DNA from 2 places in the Candidatus Clostridium stratigraminis genome. Region 1 is predicted to be linked to the other one. Evidence: riboswitches for the same ligand, from Rfam matches in the RefSeq annotation. Region 1 holds a riboswitch; the other holds the start of a gene.
The links. Region 1 has a riboswitch for thiamine pyrophosphate ahead of thiD (bifunctional hydroxymethylpyrimidine kinase/phosphomethylpyrimidine kinase). Riboswitches for the same ligand answer to the same signal wherever they lie in the genome.

Region 1 (5,477 bases):
ACCCACATAATCAGCACCATTTCCTTCTGCCTCTTTGGCCTCTTTTACATCTTCTACTGAAATACCTATTATTTTATTCTTACCTAGTATCTTTCTTGCTATTTGAATTGGCATATCACTTTGCCCAAGATGTACTCCATCAGCATCAATGGCCTGTGCTATATCTATTCTATCATTTATAACTAGAGGAACCTTATAATAATCAGTTACCTCTTTTACCTCAGACGCAATATTGTAAAAAGCTCTAGTGGAAATATCTTTTTCTCTTATTTGAATAAAAGTTACTCCACCTTCTATAGCTTCACTTACAGCGTCCTTTAAACTCTTGTTCCCTAAAAAAACTCTATCAGTAACTAAATATAGTCTATAATCTATTTCCATATTACCTTTCCTTCCTTTGCGTATCTTTCTTCAGAAAGTAAATAAACATTATCTATTAGCTTTGTTCTAAAGCTCCCTGGAAGCTGAACCTCCTTAAAAGCTGCTTCACCTGCTAAGTTTATAGAAAGTACTGCATTTACTACAGCAATAAAGCTGTCTTTTTCTGCACCAACAGCAGCACTGCAAAGAGCTCCAAGCATGCAGCCTGCTCCTGTAATCTTCGTAAGCATTTCTACTCCATTTTGAATAATAGCCACTCTTTCACCATCTGTAATAATATCTTCCTTACCTGTTGCTGCCACAACGCAGTTGTACTTTTGAGCTAGGTCTACACATGCCTTTTCAAGACCTTCTCCATCATCAACTGAATCTACTCCCCTTGTCTTTGAAGCTTGTCCTGCTAAAAATTTTATTTCCCCGCCATTTCCTTTAATTACATCAATTCTCCCAAGCTCCAGCATCCTTTTTATAACTAAGTTCTTTCGTGGAATTGCTGAGCAGGCAACTGGATCAAGCACAACAGGCACCTTATTAACCTTTGCAGAAATACTTGCTAGTACTGCTGCTTCCTCTTGTTCCTTAGTTAAGGTTCCTAAATTTATATATATAGCTGAAGATATTGCTGCAAAATCATAAGCCTCATCGTAGGCTTCAACCATTGCAGGTGATGCCCCAAATGCTAATAAAATATTTGCACAGTCATTTACAGTAACGTAATTTGTTATTGCTTGTACTAGTGGAACCTTATTTCTTACCTTTGTAATAACACTTGCAGCTTCTTTAATCATACTAATCTTCTCCTTTAAAAAATTATTATTTTTATTTGTGTTAACAAGTACCTTAATTTTTCTGAATTAAAGGCTTATTAATTAATTTCCTTGGTAAATAATAAATAACTATCAAAATAACAAATACCAATAGCGTAGGTATACCAAAGGCAACTTTATTAAAATAGTTGTAAATCAATGTACCCAATGCAGCAGTCAAAAGACCAATAATATTTAAACCCTTATTGCTCCAGTTCCCTTTTAAGGCATATTCTGAAAATACAATAATATAAACTGGTACAAATATGCTTCCAATTGTTAAAAGGAAATTTTGATAGCCTTCAATTGGGAAAATAAAAGCTATAATAGTTGCAATTATTGAATACAAAATTATATAATTATTTTCATTTTTAATTTTAATAATTTGTTTAGATGAAATAACTGCTGAAAAAATATCCATGAAAGTTGTAGTTACAGTTGATAGCACAATCACCAATGTAGCTGCAGCACTAAGACCAGTACCAGCTATAAACACTATTACATCCTTTCCTGATTTAACGGTGATTAAAAGACCTAAGGCATACATCAATACGCTTCCAAAAAAGTAACCCAAAAAGCTCCAAATAAGCACCCCCTCTTTGCTCTCTCCATCCTTTGCATAGTCTCCTATAAGAGGAAGCCAGGATACAGGCATTGCAATGGCAAGTTCTATAGCAGTAGTAAAACTCATAGTACCGTTTATTGCTGCAGGGGCAGAACCTTGAACCTTAAAGAACATTAATATGCAAACAATGATTAATACCACTACAGATATATCATTTACAAGTTTTGAATAGTTATTAAAGGAATAAGCCCATATAAACACTGCCAGTGCCATAAATAAAAGAGAGAAGTTAAAGCTTAAGCCAGGTATAACACTGTTTAAAGCACGCCCCCCTTGAATTATCATAATGGCCGACCAACCTATTAGCTGAAGTATATTTAAAAGTGCAATAATCTTAGCACCAATACTTCCCATAGAGTCTCTAACCTTATCCATTGCATTCTTGCTATCTCTAAAGGAAATATATCCTCCAAAGGCTAAAAAGGCAGTACCAATTAGGTGTCCTATAATAATTGCTAAAAGGCCCTTTGTTAAACCTAGGGGAGCTATAATGCCCCCAGTATAGATTTCAGTTATTGATATTGCAGCTCCAACCCATAGTAAAAACATTGATGAATTTTTAATCTTCTTCATAGGAAACTCCTGCTTTCTTATAGACTTCTACAAAATGACCAACTGGCCCTACTCCTTTACCAATAGGAAATGAATTTTCGATAGCCTTAGTAATATACTCCTTTGATAAAATCACAGCTTCTTTTACTGATAATCCCTTAGCTATATAAGACGCAATAGCTGAGGAAAGTGTACATCCTGTTCCATGAGTATTATTAGTGGCTATTCGGTGCCCATTAATAGTTAGAAACTTATCTTCTGTTAATAGTACATCATTAGCATCATTGCATCTATGTCCACCCTTCACTAGAACATTTCTTACACCTAATTTATTAATATCTAATGCTGCAAGCTCCATTTCCTTTTGACTTGTAATTTTAAGCTCTGTTAAAGCCTCTGCCTCAGGAATATTTGGAGTAACTATATCAGCAATTGCAATAAGATTTTTAAGCTCATTTACTGCCTCAGGTTTCAAAAGAAAATAACCGCTCTTAGATACCATTACTGGATCAAGCACTATATTTTTTGCTTTATATTTTATTAGAAGCTCTCTTATAACCTTTATAATTTCTGCATCTGAAACCATTCCTATCTTTACTGCATCTACTTCGATGTCCTCAAAAATGCACCTTATTTGCGCCTCTATAACCTTTTTATCTATTTCTTGGACTTCATATACCCCTGTGGTATTTTGTGCCGTAACAGCAGTAATAACGCTCATGCCATAAACGCCTAAGGCACTCATGGTTTTTAAATCTGCCTGTATTCCTGCTCCTCCACAGCTGTCTGAGCCAGCTATTGTTAATACTTTTTTCATTTTTTCCTCCTTTTAGTCGGAACACTGAGTAGTTTAAGACCACTCGCTTCCGTTCACAAACTGCCCGTTAAAGCCCATTTAGGGCTTTAACCTCCTATAAAGTAAAAAAATGTGCTGCAAGGCAGCACATTGAATTAGACATTTGGCTAATTTTGTTACGCTCCCTTCGTTGGTACTAACCAAATCAGGTTCTAAGGGTTGGATTTTCCTCTCAGCTAAAAGCACCCCTGCTAAAAATATTCTATTAGTTACAATGTCATTTTACATAATTACATAAAATATTTCAATATAATAATATAATTTTGTACTTAATATCATATATAATAAATAGATTATTAAGAACATATTCTAAATTTACACAATATTTTAACAAATTTTTTATAAAATTATTGACAAAAGTTGTAAAGGGTTGTATTATATTTAAGAAGTTATTTTTAATTATAAAAGGAGGTAGGAAAAATGTTAGTAAATATGTCAGCTGTAGAAAGACAAAAAATGAACGGCGTAAATAACAGAGCTAATGGCAGTGCTATGTCCATTAAAGGAATTAGTGCGGCATTTAGTGGCATATTATCTAAATTTTCATATGGTAGCCCTGCCTTCGTATCGGTGACCACACCTTGATACTAAACGGTTTTTCATTAATATGAAATACTGGTCATGGGCTGCAAAAACCCATGGCCTTTTTATTTGAATTTTATAAGAAACTAACTTATAAGATTAGTAAGCCATGGGATAACCATGGTTTTTTCATTCTAACAAAAATTTAACTTAAAGTATGAAGGGGGGATATTAGAATGAAACCAATTCTTAAATATGTGTGGAGATACAAATGGATGGTTATAATCCCATCACTTGCAATGACATTAGCCATAGCATTAGATATGTTTAACCCATATCTCCAGAAAGAAATTACTGATAAGGTATTTATAGGAGGTGAAAATAATCTTTTATGGATTATCCTTCTTGGATTCTTATCTATAACCCTAAGCAGAGCTGTGCTTGGTTATGTTAAAGAATATCTGTTTGATGTACTGTCTGCAAAAATTAGTATAGATATTAAAAAGGATTTATTTGACCATATTCAAACTCTGCCCTTTAGCTATTTTGACAATATGAACACTGGAGAGCTTATGTCAAGAATAGGTGAAGATGTAGATAATGTATGGAGAAGTGTCTCCTTTGGTATAAGATTATTTATAGAAAATGCCATATATTTCATAGTAGCTTCTGCTATACTCTTCTTTTTAAATTGGAAGCTGACTATAGTATGTCTTATAGGAATGCCTCCTATAGCTTACCTTGCACTTAAATTTGAAAAGAAAATCGGAGAATCCTATGGAAAATTAAGCGATCAAGGCGTTATATTAAATACTGCTGCCCAGGAAAATATAGCAGGTGTAAGATTGGTTAAGGCCTTTGCTAGAGAAAAACATGAAATATTGAAGTTTTTAAAGCTTAATAAGGAAAACTTCAATTTAGGCATGGAGCAGAACCGAATAATTGCAGATTACTTTCCTCCAATTGAATTTTTAACAAATATATCAATAGTGCTGCTGGTTGCAGTTGGTGGAATATTTGTTATGAAGGAATCAATGTCTTTAGGTACTTTAGTGGCCTTCAGCGGATATATCTGGATGCTTGTGTGGCCTATGAGAATGCTTGGCTGGCTTACAAATTTAATTGCTCAAACTAATGCTTCTGCAAAAAAGATTGCAAAAATTATGGATATAAAGCCTAACATTACGGATAGTGAAGACTCCTTAAGGCTGCCTATTATTCGAGGAGATATAGAATTCAAAAACGTATCCTTTAAATACAAAGAAGATTATGTATTAAAAGATGTAAATTTAAAAGTAAAGGCTGGCAGCACTGTAGCCATAATGGGAACTACAGGTTCTGGCAAATCCTCAATAGTTAATCTTATAGGCAGATATTATGATGTAAGTGAGGGTGCAATTTATATTGATAACAATGATATTAGACAGGTAAATTTAAAAGATTTGAGAAGTAAAATGTCCGTAGTTCAGCAGGATACTTTCTTATTTTCAGCTAGTATTGAAGAAAATATTCGATTTGGAAGTGAAAATGCAACTATGGAGGAAATAAAAGAAGCCTGCAGATTAGCCTGTGCTTTAGATTTTATTGAGGAATTAGAAAGTAACTTTGATACCATGATTGGTGAAAGAGGAATAGGTCTATCAGGTGGTCAAAAACAGCGTTTATCCATTGCTAGAGCTCTTATAAGGAATTCCAATATTTTAATATTGGATGATGCAACCTCAGCGCTAGACAT
Region 2 (5,477 bases), on a different contig from region 1:
ATATACAATTCTAAAATTCTTGATAACTCTCCAATTATAAAAAATCTACCTAAGTTTGGCAGAAGTGACGAAGATAAAGTTGATCGCATGGAGCTGCGAGGGGATTCCTCATTAATAAGACAGCAGGATTTTTATTTTAAAGATAAAAGTGAAGGGACTATTTTTTTAGTTACTTATATTGGTCCCCTAGAGAAAATAATAGAAAGACTTATTACTACAATAATTATTGCAATTATACTTATTTTAATTTTAACTGATGGAGTCCTAACCTTTTTAGTTTCTAGAAGCGTTTTTAAACCTATAGAAGAATTAAAAAATGCAGCTAATCAAATTAAAGAGGGAAATTTGGACTTTGAAATAAAGACAAATGCTAAAGATGAAATAGGAGAACTTTGTCTAGCCTTCGAAGAAATGCGGGGTAAACTCAAAGAGTCTGTAGATATGCAATTCCAATATGAAAATAATAGGAAGGAATTGATTTCTAATATTTCACATGATTTAAAAACACCTGTTACAGCCATTAAAGGCTATGTTGAAGGCATTATGGATGGAGTAGCGGCATCACCTGAAAAGATGGATAAATATATTAAGACCATTTATAGCAAAACTACTGATATTGACAGGCTCATTGATGAATTATTTTTATTTTCAAAGCTTGATTTAAATAAACTTCCCTTTAATTTTGAAATAACTGACATTACTTCTTATATGCTAGATTGTGTGGAAGAACTTCAATTAGATTTAGAAAAGAAAAACTTTGAATTAATATATCACAATTATATTAAGGGCAGCAGTACTGTTTTAGCTGACAGAGAGAGAATAAAAAGAGTAATTACTAATATTGTAGAAAACGCTATTAAGTACACAAAAAAAGATAAAGGAAAAATTGAAATAAATTTAAGTGAAAATAATAACTATATACAATTTCAAATTAAAGATAATGGGCAAGGTATTCCGGAAAAAGATATTCCATATATTTTTGATAGATTTTTTAGAGCAGATTTATCAAGAAATACATTAACTGGAGGCAGCGGGCTTGGACTTGCAATTGCAAAGCTAATTATTGAGGAACATGGCGGTAGAATTTGGGCTGAGAGCACTGAAGGAATAGGAACAAGTATATATTTTACATTAAGACAGAAAGATATATAAAAAGGTAGTGGGATAATATGAAGAAAATACTCATAATTGAAGATGAAAGAAGCATTGCAGAGCTTGAAAGAGATTATTTAGAAATTGATGGTTTTCAAGTTGAAATTGAGGAAGATGGGGAAAAAGGTCTTAATCGAGGAAAGAGCGGGGATTATGCTTTGATAATCCTGGACTTAATGCTGCCTAGAATGGACGGTTTTGAAATATGCAAGCAGATACGCTTAGAAAAGGATATTCCAATTCTTATGGTATCGGCAAAAAAAGAGGATATTGATAAAATAAGAGGCTTGGGCCTGGGTGCTGATGATTACATAACAAAACCTTTTAGCCCAAGTGAATTAGTAGCAAGGGTAAAGGCCCATCTATCAAGATATGAAAGACTTATGGGTAAAACAGATAATAAAAAGGAGGAAATTAGAATAAGAGGCCTTTTCATAGATAAGGTTTCAAGAAGAGTTTTTATAAATAACAAGGAAGTAACTCTAACTGCAAAAGAATTTGATCTTTTAACACTTTTAGCTATGAATCCTAATAGGGTATTTAGCAAGGAGGAATTATTTGAACGTATTTGGGACTTGGATTCTATAGGTGATATAGCTACAGTTACTGTTCACATTAGAAAATTAAGGGAGAAAATCGAAGCTGATCCCTCCAACCCTCAATACGTAGAAACTTTATGGGGAGCAGGATACAGGTTTAAAATATAAATGATATTTATTTTCATTAGAAAGTGTTATAATGTTATTATCTTAAAAGGAATACAGGAGGCACAATGATTAATAATCATTGTGTACAGAATAAGGAATACAGGAGGCGTAACAATTGATAATTGTTACGTACAAATAAGGAATACAGGAGGGTTTATATGAGCAAATGTGATAACTGTGCTAGTAAAGGAAAATGCGGCAGCAATGAAGCTACCTGTTCTGCATTAATTCCTAGCTACGGCAGCATTAAAAATATAATTGGAGTAATGAGTGGGAAAGGCGGAGTAGGTAAATCTACTGTTACAGGTATTCTTGCAACTAAGCTTAGAAGTCTTGGATACAAAGTTGGAGTTTTAGATGGTGATATAACAGGACCTTCTATGCCTAGATTCTTTGGTATAAATGAAAAGAGAGCAGATATAGTCCAAGGTAAAACTGAAGAAGAGGCTAAATTTATTCCAGTTGAAACAACTACTGGGATAAAGGTAATTTCTTTAAACCTATTAACAGAGGAAGAAGAACAACCAGTCATTTGGAGAGGTCCAGTGCTTACTGGCGTTATGACTCAAATGTTTAGAGATACTGAATGGGGAGAACTTGACTATCTATTAATAGATATGCCTCCTGGAACAGGGGATTTAGCACTTACAGTTATGCAGAGCATTCCTCTTAATGGTGTTGTAATAGCAGCTACTCCACAGGATATGGTTACTATGATTGTTAAAAAGGTAGTTATTATGGCACAAAAGATGAAGATAAGGGTATTTGGTGTTGTAGAAAATATGTCTTATATTAAATGTGGAAACTGCGGTGAAAAGCTAAAGGTATTTAGTAAAAAATCCGGCAAAGAACAGGCGGAAATCTTAGGAATTCCTTTAATAGCAGAGCTTCCAATTGACCTTGACTTAGTAGAAAGCATGGAAAGTGGAAAAATTGAAGACTTTATTAATCTATCCTCAGAATATAATGACTTATTAAGAAACTTCATGACCCTACAATAATTTTTGTTATAATTAGTTTAATATAGGAAACAATATTATTGTTAATTATAAATTTTTGCATTTTCTTTAAGAAAGAGGAGGATTTTTATGAAAGCTTATGTTGATAAAGAGACTTGTATTTCCTGTGGATTATGTCCATCCTTATGCCCTGAGGTTTTTGAAATGGAGGATGACGGCAAGGCTGGTGTTATTACTGATACAGTTCCAGCTGATGCTGAAGGAAGTGCTAAGGAAGCAGAAGAGTCCTGCCCGGTAAATGCTATTTCTGTATCCTAAAGAATATTAAAGACACTGAATTTTAATAGTTCAGTGTCTTTTTTAAAAATAATATAATAATTTTAGGTTTCTTGAGCTAAAAATTAATTTTTAACTGAAGATATATTTTGCTTATTTATTACTGAAAATATTTGTTTTAAAGGCAGTATAGCAAGTACAATTAAGCAGAGAATTGCATCTGGTGCAAGGTAGCCGAAATTATAGAAAAAGGAGTAATAAGCTGCAGACATACCTTGGGGAGCATAGCTGCCGTAGAATATAAGACCAGATATAAAATGAAAAATAAATCTTACAGCAATAGATATAAGTACTCCAGCAAGCATGGTGAACTTTGACTTATTTCTAAAATAGCCAGCTATACCAATAGCAGAAAAAGCTAAAGGATAATCAAAAAGAACTTGCACAGGATGTAATATATATGGTGCTAGAATAAAATCAATTACTCCAAAAATAATTCCTGTAAGAAAACCAATTTCTGGTCCATAAAATAGGGCAATAATAAAAATGGGTACCATACTTCCTAGTGTGGCACTGCCACCCATAGGAGCTTGATAAAATTTAACCATTTTTAAAACTGCTCCTAATGCAAGAGCAACCCCCACATTTGTAATTATTGAGGTTGAGAACTTAATATTTTTTACTTTAATAAAAATAACTGCTAATATTATTAAACCAATAATAGCGAAAATTGCCGATGGATGTTTGGGGACATCTGCAAACCCTTGACTAATACCACTAAAATCAATTCCTGAAAATTTTAAACTAAAACCATTCATACAAACTCTCCTCTTTTCTTTGTTGTGAAAGAAACGCCTTAGATAATATCGCCACACTATTAAGTAAAATAAAAAAACCGTATTTTGGAATACGGTTTTATATCTAACAAAATCGCTTTCCTACGCTGGTATTAACCAGATCAGGTATGAGGGTTATTGGATTAAATCCTTTTCTCAGCCTATAGGCACCCCTAGCACAAAAATATTTATTTACATCCATTATAATATATTTAGCAGCTTTTAACAATAATTTTTAAATTATAATCTGACCAATTGTGTGGTTAACCATTTGAAGCTTACTAGGCTCAAAGTTAATAGTAGAACCAGCTTTTACATTCGAAGGTAAATGAGCTAAACCGATGCTGATGTTTCTACCATCAGGAAGGGAAACATATGCTTCAGTACTAAACACTTCAATTACTATTCCTTGCATTAGCGTTCTTTCCTATTCTTAATAGTTTTATCGATGTCATGAGCATTAGTTAGGCTATTATCCATTATATCTATTCCTTCACCAACTGGTCCTTTTCTCTTGTTTGCCATAGGTACCTTTCCTACAATACCTTTTTTGCTTTTTCCTGTAGCCATTTCATCAGCTCCTAATTTAATATAAACTATATTAAATATTAAAAAGGTTTATATATTTAATATAGTAATCATAATTATTTTTGACTATTGTCTTTTAATTATTCAATTAAATTAAAAGTTAGTAATACTTTGAGGGCTATTTGAAAAAAATTAATTTGTAATATAAAAGTTAGAGAAACATCGGGTTATTTATTATATAAGTCATTATAAATAATTTTAAAAACCTCTAGTGCTTCTTCAATTTTTTCCTTCAAAAGTGTTTTCTTACTTTCAAATTCTTTAATTCCTTCTTCCGTTAAGGTGTATATTTTTTGTATTTTCTTTTTTTCATCATCCCACTTACCAATAACAAGATTATTTTTTTCAAATTTTTTCAATAGGGGATATATGCCTCCAGTACTAGGAATCCAGTTGCCGTTGGTATTTTCTCCGATTTTATGTGATATATCATTACCATTTGTGGGACCTAAGCTTAGAATATAGAGAACATATAAAGGAAGAAGGCCCTTTGTAAAAACTTGACCAACAGCCTCTTTCTCGTTTTTAATCCTTTTAAGCTCATTTAGTTTTTGCTTATATTCCTCATAAAGCCGCTTTTCTTCAGCTTTTATATCTCTATCCAACTATTACACATCCCTTACTACAACCACTCCTAAAAGGCCTGGGCCAGTATGAACACCTAAGGCAGGACTTATATCTCCAAAATGAAGAGCAGTTAAATTGGCTTCGCCTAAGAAGGAATCATAAAGCTTTTTACCTTCCTCTAGGGCACCTCCTTGCAGAACAAAAAGCTTTGCTTTGGTAGTTTTAATTGTCTCTTTAGCAATATCTATTAATTTATTTATAGACTGCTTTCTTCCCCTTACTTTTGCATAAGTAAAATATTTACCCTCCTCATCAACTGATATTATTGGCTTTATATGAAGAAATTCTCCAATAGTAGCAGACACTTTACCTATTCTGCCGCCTTTTTTTAA

Region 2: it holds a riboswitch for thiamine pyrophosphate, as region 1 does, so the genes downstream of both, thiT (energy-coupled thiamine transporter ThiT) here and thiD (bifunctional hydroxymethylpyrimidine kinase/phosphomethylpyrimidine kinase) in region 1, are expected to answer to the same signal.

The regions. Positions count from the first base shown of each region.
Region 1 covers NZ_JBJHZZ010000013.1:6,352-11,828, forward strand. The annotation lists gene thiE (thiamine phosphate synthase) at 1-381, opposite strand, end outside; gene thiM (hydroxyethylthiazole kinase) at 372-1,169, opposite strand; gene cytX (putative hydroxymethylpyrimidine transporter CytX) at 1,222-2,385, opposite strand; gene thiD (bifunctional hydroxymethylpyrimidine kinase/phosphomethylpyrimidine kinase) at 2,372-3,181, opposite strand; TPP riboswitch at 3,326-3,420, opposite strand; gene ACJDUG_RS14305 (hypothetical protein) at 3,641-3,805, shown strand; gene ACJDUG_RS14310 (ABC transporter ATP-binding protein) at 3,979-5,477, shown strand, end outside.
Region 2 covers NZ_JBJHZZ010000007.1:33,630-39,106, reverse strand. The annotation lists gene ACJDUG_RS11125 (HAMP domain-containing sensor histidine kinase) at 1-1,152, shown strand, start outside; gene ACJDUG_RS11120 (response regulator transcription factor) at 1,170-1,859, shown strand; gene ACJDUG_RS11115 (Mrp/NBP35 family ATP-binding protein) at 2,018-2,860, shown strand; gene ACJDUG_RS11110 (ferredoxin) at 2,948-3,136, shown strand; gene thiT (energy-coupled thiamine transporter ThiT) at 3,220-3,912, opposite strand; TPP riboswitch at 4,013-4,115, opposite strand; gene ACJDUG_RS11100 (hypothetical protein) at 4,166-4,345, opposite strand; gene ACJDUG_RS11095 (hypothetical protein) at 4,345-4,500, opposite strand; gene ACJDUG_RS11090 (PadR family transcriptional regulator) at 4,686-5,123, opposite strand; gene ACJDUG_RS11085 (DegV family protein) at 5,127-5,477, opposite strand, start outside.